DNA from 2 places in the Providencia sp. PROV003 genome. Region 2 is predicted to be linked to the other one. Evidence: predicted binding sites of a transcription regulator. Region 2 holds the regulator's gene; the other holds the start of a gene.

What was found. The regulator PhoB, encoded in region 2, activates phosphate uptake and scavenging genes when phosphate is short. The targets are predictions, from matches to a motif close to CTGTCATAAAACTGNCNNAT.
Region 1: pstS (phosphate ABC transporter substrate-binding protein PstS) is a predicted target of PhoB. The motif match lies at 3,945-3,964, and genes of this name have one in related genera.

What each region holds. Positions count from the first base shown of each region.
Region 1 is NZ_CP096369.1:450,527-455,570, forward strand. Features, by position in the region: gene phoU (phosphate signaling complex protein PhoU) at 1-19, opposite strand, end outside; gene pstB (phosphate ABC transporter ATP-binding protein PstB) at 33-809, opposite strand; gene pstA (phosphate ABC transporter permease PstA) at 847-1,728, opposite strand; gene pstC (phosphate ABC transporter permease PstC) at 1,730-2,686, opposite strand; gene pstS (phosphate ABC transporter substrate-binding protein PstS) at 2,801-3,844, opposite strand; gene envZ (two-component system sensor histidine kinase EnvZ) at 4,456-5,044, opposite strand, start outside.
Region 2 is NZ_CP096369.1:4,464,453-4,469,496, forward strand. Features, by position in the region: gene brnQ (branched-chain amino acid transport system II carrier protein) at 1-591, opposite strand, end outside; gene phoR (phosphate regulon sensor histidine kinase PhoR) at 1,083-2,393, opposite strand; gene phoB (phosphate regulon transcriptional regulator PhoB) at 2,417-3,106, opposite strand; gene sbcD (exonuclease subunit SbcD) at 3,355-4,560, shown strand; gene M1F14_RS20495 (SbcC/MukB-like Walker B domain-containing protein) at 4,572-5,044, shown strand, end outside.

The DNA.
Region 1 (5,044 bases), 660 kb from region 2:
TGTGATTCAGCGTATCCATCGTCGGCTCCATATCAACCGTAGCGGCCAGTAATATAATCTTCAGTTTGCTTCATTTCAGGGGTCGTAAACATCTTGTCAGTGTGATTAAACTCAACTAACTCCCCTAAGTACATGAATGCCGTATAATCAGAACAACGTGCTGCCTGTTGCATATTATGGGTAACAATCACCACAGTGTACTCTGATTTTAATTCACTAATTAATTCTTCAATACGACCCGTTGAGATAGGGTCAAGTGCAGAGCAAGGCTCATCCAGTAACAATACCTCTGGGCGAATAGCTATCCCACGAGCAATACATAAACGTTGCTGCTGACCACCAGACAAGCTATAACCACTTTGGTGGAGTTTATCTTTAGTTTCATTCCATAATGCAGCTTTTGTCAGTGCCCATTGCACACGCTCATCCATTTCTACACGCGATAATTTTTCAAATAAACGGACTCCAAATGCAATATTATCGTAGATAGACATTGGGAATGGAGTGGGCTTTTGAAAGACCATTCCTACTTTTGCTCGTAATAACGCGATATCTTGTTTGTCCGTCAGGATATTCTGACCATCTAATAAAATTTCACCTTCTGCACGTTGTTCTCCATACAGCTCATACATTTTATTAAAGGTACGTAACAATGTGGATTTACCGCAGCCTGATGGGCCGATAAATGCCGTCACTTTATTCTTTTCAATGTCTAAAGAGATATTTTTCAGCGCGTGAAACTTGCCATAGTAGAAGTTGAGGTCACGAACTTTAATTTTACTGTTTGCAATTTCGTTTGCATTAATCATGGTTTACTTTTCTCTCTAAATCTTTAGTTATCCGGGCTTAGTGTTTTTTCTGTGCAAACACAACACGCGCAATGATATTAATCAGTAGGACACATAGGGTAATTAATAACACCCCAGCCCATGCAAGCTCTTGCCATTCAGAGAATGGGCTCATTGCAAATTTGAAGATAGTCACTGGTAAGTTGGCAATTGGCTCGCTCATATCTGTACTCCAGAACTGATTCGACAGTGAAGTAAACAGTAACGGTGCGGTTTCCCCCGCAATACGTGCAATAGCCAGCAAAATCCCCGTGATAATCCCGGATACAGATGCTTTTAGCGTAATAGATAAAATCATTTTCCATTTTGGTGTGCCGAGTGCATAAGCGGCTTCACGCAAGCTATCAGGCACTAACTTCAACATATTTTCAGTTGTCCGGATAACAATTGGAATTTGCAACAATGCAAGTGCGACAACCCCAGCCCAACCGGAAAAATGCTGCATCTGTGCAACCACGATGGTGTACACAAACAGACCTACAACGATAGATGGCGCTGATAATAAGATGTCATTAATAAAACGAGTTACCGAAGCTAACCATGACTTACGGCCATACTCTGCTAAATAAATCCCCGCTAAGATCCCTAAAGGAGTCCCGATAACCGTAGCCCAGAGGATCAGTAAACCACTACCAACAATGGCATTTGCTAAGCCGCCACCTTCTGTATTAGGCGGTGGGGTCATTTCAGTAAACAGATTGAGGGACATCCCATCAATCCCTTTCGTCACTGTAGAAAATAAAATCCAAACTAACCAAAACAAGCCAAAAGCCATGGTTAACATCGAAACCAATAGAGCCATTCTATTGATTTGACGGCGCCATGCTTGACGGCGAGCACGTTCTTTTTGATTGACGGCAATAGGTTGAGATAACGACATATTAACGGCCCTCATTCTTCGCAAGGCGCATAACCATCAGCTTGGAGATTGCTAGCACAATGAATGTGATAACAAATAAAATCAGCCCAAGCTCCATCAAGGCAGAGGTATGCAAGCCGCTTTCTGCTTCTGCAAACTCATTCGCCAATGCAGAGGTGATACTATTACCTGGCATAAATAATGACACGCTATCTAGTTGATAAGTATTACCAATCACGAATGTCACCGCCATGGTTTCACCCAATGCGCGGCCTAGACCTAACATCACCCCCCCAATTACCCCATTACGGGTATAAGGCAGAACGATGTTCCAGATCACTTCCCATGTAGTACAGCCAATACCATAAGCTGACTCTTTCATCATCACAGGAGTTTGTTCAAATACATCGCGCATAACAGACGCAATGTAAGGAATAATCATAATCGCGAGGATGATCCCCGCAGCTAAAATACCGATACCGAATGCTGGGCCTGAGAATAACTCACCAACAATCGGAATACTCGACATCACATTCCCCACTGGTTCTTGGAAATATTCCGCAAACAACGGCGCAAAGACGAATAACCCCCACATCCCATAAACAATACTTGGGATAGCAGCAAGGAGTTCAATTGCAATACCTAGAGGCCGTTTTAACCAGTTAGGTGCAAGCTCAGTTAAAAATAAGGCGATACCAAAACTCACGGGTACCGCAATGATCAGAGCAATTAACGATGTCACAATCGTGCCATAAATAGGCACAAGCGCACCGAACTCTTCCGCTGGAGCATCCCACTCTTTGGTCCATAAAAACGAAAAACCAAATTTTTGCATACTTGGCCAAGATGCAAAAATAAGGGAGATAATAATACCCCCAAGCATTAATAAAGTGATTAGCGCGGCAATCTTTACCAATGCACCAAAAATCACATCACCTGATTTGCTAGGAGCTTTAAATGCCGTTGTTTTTTCGGCCATGCGCTTTGTTCTCATTCCACACCTACTTGCTTACGTAGGATTTAATTTACTTCATTTAGAAAGCGGATGTTAGATCCTCTAACATCCGCCTGCCACTGCCAACCCGAGGTTCACTTAGAAAAGTGCTTTACCTTGGCTATCTTTTACTTCTGTTTTCCATGCTGCGCGAACAGCTGTCACCACTTCTTCAGGTAAAATTGCGTAGTCTAATGCTTCCGCTTGCTTACCACCTTTCTCATAGGCCCAGTTAAAGAAGTCGAGCGTTGCTTTGCCCTTTTCAGCATTAGCTTGCTCTTTGTGTACTAAAATAAAAGTTGTCGATGTGATTGGCCATGCATTGGCACCATCACGGTTCGTGAGGTCTTGAGCAAAAGATTTAGACCAATCAACTTTTTTCGCTGCTGCGCTGAAACTTTCACCTGTTGGCGAGACTGCTTCGCCATCCGCAGATATCAGTTTAGTATAAGCAAGATTATTCTGTTTTGCGTAAGCATATTCCACATAACCAATAGAACCTGGCAGACGCTGAACAAATGCTGCAACGCCATCGTTACCTTTACCACCTACGCTATTTTTTGGCCAGTTAACTGTTGAACCCGCACCAATATCTGATTTCCAGCTTGCACTAACTTTCGCTAAGTAGCTAGTGAATACGAAAGTGGTACCTGAGCCATCAGAACGTCTGACGACTGCGATAGTTTGGTCTGGTAGGCTAACATTTGGGTTTAACTTAGCAATAGCAGGGTCATTCCACTTAGTAATTTTACCTAAATAGATATCCCCTAAAGTGTTGCCATCTAAAGTCAGTTGCCCTGACTCAATGCCTTTTACGTTGACAGCCAGGACAACACCGCCAATGACTGTTGGGAACTGGAATAAACCATCTTTTTTCAGTTTTTCGTCAGTTAATGGCGCATCAGAGGCACCGAAATCAACGGTTTTTGCATTAATTTGTTTGACACCACCAGAAGAGCCAATCCCCTGATAGTTTACTTTATTACCTGTTTCTTTCTGATAAGAGTCTGCCCACTTTGCATAAACAGGAGCGGGGAAAGTCGCGCCAGCTCCGGTCAGGCTGGTAGCAGCAAAAGAAGACATTGCGGTCAAAGATAAAGTTGCTGCCATTACGCTTGCTAAGGTGGTACGCGTCATTTTCATAATCCCTCCGGGGATGTATAGAAACAATCAAGTATAAAATTGTTGGGTGTATGTCACGGTAGGAAAAATAGGACAATTTAGTTACGACAACATGTCGTTTTTATGACAGTTTTATGACAATTGCTGATTTTTTCGCTGGCGAGAAAACAAAATCGAAGAAAAATACAATTTTACAACTTAAGATTCAATTAGTTATAAAAACAAAACTTCAAAACTAATATCAAAAAGAAAAATGACAGACTGTCATAAAAGCGAAAAATATTTTTATCCTGCAACTATAAAATAATACTCAAAATAATTTGTGTTGCAGCTAGGCGGCCAGAGAGGATATCTCGGGGAGCATACATAAGTATGTGACCCGAGTAGCCGAACGCAGCCAACAACGCTGCGGCGCAAAGTGTGAAGAGTAAAGGAATAGCGCTAAATAGTTCCAGTTGTAGGTAGCCCCTAAAAAAGAGAGCCTCTTTTTCCTACTTGATACAAATAATACTCAAAACAATTTGTGTTGCAGCTAGGCGGCCAGAGAGGATATCTCGGGGAGCATACATAAGTATGTGACCCGAGTAGCCGAACGCAGCCAACAACGCTGCGGCGCAAAGTGTGAAGAGTATTTAGTCTTCTTTCTCTTTAAGGGGAAGCAAAGCCCTAATCGCAAACCCACCGCGCTCACTCTTATGGATTTCAATGCTCCCTTCATGGGCATCGACAATCCGGCGAATAATCGCCAAGCCTAAACCAGTCCCTTTATTACTACGTGCTTTTTCGCCTTGTACAAAGGGTTGGAATAACCGGTGAATATCTTCTTCTTTGATACCTACACCATCATCTTCCACTTGGAACCAAACAGAATCTTCCGTTTTACCACTACTTACTTTAATCCAGCCATTACCATAACGATATGCGTTGACAATCATATTCGTGATAGCGCGTTTGATAGCTAACGGGTTACCATTTACTATCATTGAGCCCGGCTCCAGCGCTGTTTCGATTTCACCGATCACATTGCTTTCTGAATTGACCGCTTCCATAAGGATTGAATTAAGGTCGCAGAATTCCATATCCATTTCTTGCCCTGTTTTCAGGTAGGACATAAATTGACCGATGATCGCATCACACTCTTCAATATCTTTATTGATAGACTCCGCAAGGTAGCTATCTTCTGGGCTCATCATTTCTGTTGCTAAACGAATACGAGTTAAT
Region 2 (5,044 bases):
GGTCAAATAACCATTAATGAAACCATTGGAGAAAGCCATTTCACGGTAATCTACCGTTGAAGGGATTGGGTCGCCTGCAGGCCACATTACCGCAGCCACGCCTAAAATAGCTAAAGCAAGCATTTTTACAGGGGCCAAGATGTGCCCTACGCTATCTAGTAATTTACCCGGATACAGTGAAATACCAATAACTAAGACAAAGTACACTAGGCTGTAGATCAGTAACAACATGTCAGATTCACCACCAAATAATGGTGCGATACCGACTTTATAGGACACTGTTGCCGTTCTTGGTGTAGCGAAAAGAGGGCCGACAGATAGATAAGCAATAACCGCGAGTAGTAACCCTGCCGTTTTCCCCACTGGGGTACTAAGAGCTTCAATCCCCCCACCCACTTTAGCAAGGGCAATAACGGTTAAAACGGGTAGACCGACACCTGTAACAAGAAACCCAAGTGCTGCCGTCCAAACTTGTTCCCCTGCCTGCAAACCAACCATAGGCGGGAAGATAATATTCCCAGCCCCAACAAATAACGCAAAGGTCATAAAACCTAATGCGATGATATCTCTAGATGATAAACGATGAGCCATATTATGTTAATTTTTAGTGACGAAAATAGAAAGTTATGGGTTTACACTTAGCAACCCTTTGAAATATATATAGCGAGATAGAATTCTGAGAAACATACTATTAACAATACAAAAAGGTATGTTCTTTTGCATTTGACAAAATGAAAAATTAATAAACAGAAAAATTCGCCAATAACTGACAACAAGTAGAACTTTTATAGGGCAAAAAGGCAATAGCAAACGTGAAAACAAGAGTAAATCACTAAACTAATTTTCAGAACCAGTGATTCCTTTCAGTAAAATCACAATCCCCGTTATATGATTTGCTCGAAAAATAAACAACCCATCATTTTGTCACCCCCATATTTCGATAATTTTCAGGATATATTTTTTCAAAATGAACAGTTGGTGGGATAAAATATAAAAAAAATGAATTAATAGAATTAATCAATCGATTAATAAAAAGAATCCACTTTATTAATATTTTGATTCTATTAATAAAGTGGAATTATTTATGACTTTTTAAGGTTTTTATCATCAACAATTAACACCGTTGGTAAAGTAAATGAAAATTCACTCCCTTTACCAATCTGGCTAGTCACCACTAATTGGCTACTATGATGTTGAACCGCATGTTTGACGATAGCTAACCCAAGACCTGTCCCACCGCCACCTTGCCGTGAACGCGCTTTATCTACCCGATAAAACCGCTCAGTGAGGCGTGGAATATGTTCTGCAGGGATACCTGGACCATTGTCCCTCACGCTAAAACGTGCACCACTATAATTTCTTTGCCAATCAACCCAAATCTTTGACCCTTCCGGTGTATGACTTATTGCGTTATACACTAAGTTTGCAACCGCGCTACGTAACTGCTCTTCATTGCCATGAACCCGCAGTTTTTCATCAATATTAAACACAAACTGATGACGCCCCTGACTTAAACTCAGAGCTTCTTGCTCAATCATTTTGAGAATCAATGGGATATTAACTTGTTCATCAAGGTTGATTTGTGGGGCAATTTCAATACGGGATAACTGCAACAGTTGCTTAACTAAATTATCCATCCGCTGAGTTTGCTCTTGCATAACATGCAAGGCTTTTTTATTAACTGCAGGTACCCCTTCTTGGTCATCCATCACTTCAAGATAACCCTGAATAACGGTAAGAGGAGTACGTAATTCATGGCTTACATTCGCAAAAAAATCCCTACGAGCCTTTTCCAAACGGCGTTTTTCTGTGACATCTCGTGCCACCATCAATAGCTGCCCTTCGGTATAAGGTAAGATACGAAACTCAACAATCTCACCACTATTAAGCTCAATAGTTAGCGCTTGCTCGTAATTTTTAATGGAAAAATAACGGCTAAAATCAGGGTAACGCAACAAATTAAAAATATGTTGGCCATTATCTTCTGGCCAGCGAAAACCCAGTAAAGCTTGGGCGTGACGATTACACCAAAAAATCGTCCCTTCGGTTGTCATCATGACTACCGCATCAGGTAAGGATTCAGCACCACTTCGAAAACGTTTAATTAATTGGCCTAATTCACGACGGCGCTTACGGTTACGTTGCTGCATCTGGTAGATACCGTAAAAGATAGGCTCCCAACCTCCACGCCCTTCCGGTGGCAGCATACTTTTATCTAACCAGAGCCAATAGGAAAGTTTTAATAAATTATACCCATGCCAAACCAGCGCGGCCAGCAGTGATATCACCAATAGCCAAGGTAAGTGGCCAATAAAAACTGATAATATCAGTGCTGGTAAGATAAATAAAAACAGCCCTAAAATCAGCTGTTTAATGGATAAGCGTTCAAGCACGCATGCCTCTCTTTAGGTAGTTTTCAATAACGAACCGAGAAACGATAACCTGTACCGCGCACAGTTTGAACCATTTTATCATGCCCACCAATTTCCAACGCTTTTCGCAAACGCCGAATATGCACATCTACAGTTCTATCTTCCACATACACATTAGCCCCCCAGACATAATTCAATAACTGTTCACGGCTATATACACGCTCTGGGTGGGTCATAAAGAAATGTAAGAGCTTATACTCTGTCGGCCCCATATCAATAGGCGTCTCATTACTGGTCACACGATGGGAAGTTGGATCTAGCGTTAACCCATTCATTTCAATAATATCTTCTGTTGCCATTGGTGAAATGCGACGTAAAATCGCCTTCACTCGGGCAATTAATTCTTTTGGGGAAAACGGCTTAATCAAATAGTCATCAGCGCCAACTTCTAAACCTTTTACGCGATCTTCCTCTTCTCCCCGAGCCGTCAACATCATGACTGGAACATCACGCGTGGCGCTATCACGCTTCATGTGTTTAATCACTTGGATACCAGAACCACCGGGGATCATCCAATCAAGTAATACTAAATCAGGTAAAGGGTCGACCATCTGAGCGATGGCACTGTCATAATCATCAGCTTCAATAGGCTGAAAACCATTCTGTTCTAACACAAAACAAACCATTTCTCGGATGGGCGCTTCATCTTCAACAACTAGAATGCGTCTTGCCATGATTGTTCCTGTAAACTAAGAAGACATTTTTAATGTGAACGCATTATGCGTCACTTTTATGACAGAATTATGAATATCAATCTATATAGTACACATTCCTCTATATTTTAGCGGTTAAATGTCATCTAAGTGAAATATTTCCGCAATAGATGAGAAATTAATTGACTTTCCCCTATGAATTAGCGGGATCAGGTATACTGATTTGTAGAATATTCATAGCTCTTAATGATGATAGGAATTGATTACTCATGCGCATTATTCATACTTCTGACTGGCACCTTGGTCAGTACTTTTTTACCAAAAGCCGTGCGCCTGAGCACCAACACTTCTTAAATTGGCTCGTTGAACAAGTCGAATTATACCAAGTTGATGCCATCATTGTTGCTGGCGATATTTTTGATACAGGCTCCCCACCAAGCTATGCACGTGAGTTATACAATAAGTTTATTGTTAATTTGCAAAAAACAGGGTGCCAATTAGTGATATTAAGTGGCAACCACGATTCCGTCTCTGTGCTCAATGAGTCTAGCGCATTGCTTAGCTATCTTAATACTCACGTTATAACTTCAAGTAGTGAACCCAATGTTATTACCTTGTGCGATAAACAGTCACAGCCAGCCGCTTTAGTGTGTGCAATTCCATTTCTGCGACCACGCGATATTCAACTAAGTATTGCGGGGCAAAGTATTGAAGAAAAACAACAATCATTGCAAACAGCGATCCATAACCATTACCAAGTCAGTTATCAACTAGCCCTTGAACAGCGTACAACAATGGGGTTAGATCTTCCTATTATCGCAACAGGGCACCTAACCGTTGTCGGTGCCGCTTTAACGGATTCTGTTCGTGATATTTATATCGGTACTTTAGATGCTTTCCCATCAGGGGCATTTCCCCCCGCAGATTATATCGCTCTTGGGCATATTCATCGCCCTCAGGTTATTGGCGGGAACCAACATATTCGTTACTGTGGTTCCCCCATCGCACTAAGTTTTGATGAGACATCCCAGCAAAAAAGTATTTGTTTGGTCGAATTCAATGGCGCTAAACTCACTCAAATCACACAACTAGAAATCCCTATTATTCAACCACTGCAAAGCATTAAAGGGTCATTAAAAGACATAGAAAAACAACTCGAAGCATGGGGAAATTACCAAGGCGATAAGCCCGTTTGGCTAGATATCGAGGTCGCTTCCCAAGATTACCTTGCTGATATTCAACAACGTATTGAATCTCTAACACACAACCTACCCGTTGAAATTGTTTTGCTACGTCGCGCTCGTAAACTACGACAAGGGCAATCAACCACTTTAGCTAATGAAACTCTGAGTGAACTCAGTGTCGAGGACGTTTTCTTACGTCGTCTGGCTGAAGGGGAATTAGACGACCCTGAACGTGAGCAGCGTCTTATCCAACTATTTAAACAATCTTACGACGCATTACGCCAAGAGTAGCAAGGAGCAATATGAAAATTTTAAGTTTACGCCTAAAAAATATTAACTCCCTCAAAGGTGAATGGAAAATCGACTTTACCCAAGAGCCTTTTGCTAGCAATGGGTTATTTGCGATCACCGGCGCAACAGGTGCAGGTAAAACCACCCTACTTGATGCAATTTGCTTAGCTTTATACCATCGAACTCCTCGCTTAAAGACCATTTCTAACTCACAAAATGAGCTAATGACCCGTCATACTGGAGAGTGCCTAACAGAGGTCGAGTTTGAGGTAAAAGGCAAAGCTTATCGTGCCTTTTGGAGCCAACGGCGGGCAGGAGGCAAACCCGATGGGAATCTACAACAACCAAAAGCAGAACTCGCTACCGTTGCTGACAACCAAATACTGACAGTAAAAATAACTGAAATAAAAGATTTAATCGCCCAAATTACAGGCCTAGATTATGAACGCTTTACTAAATCTATATTGCTCTCCCAAGGGGATTT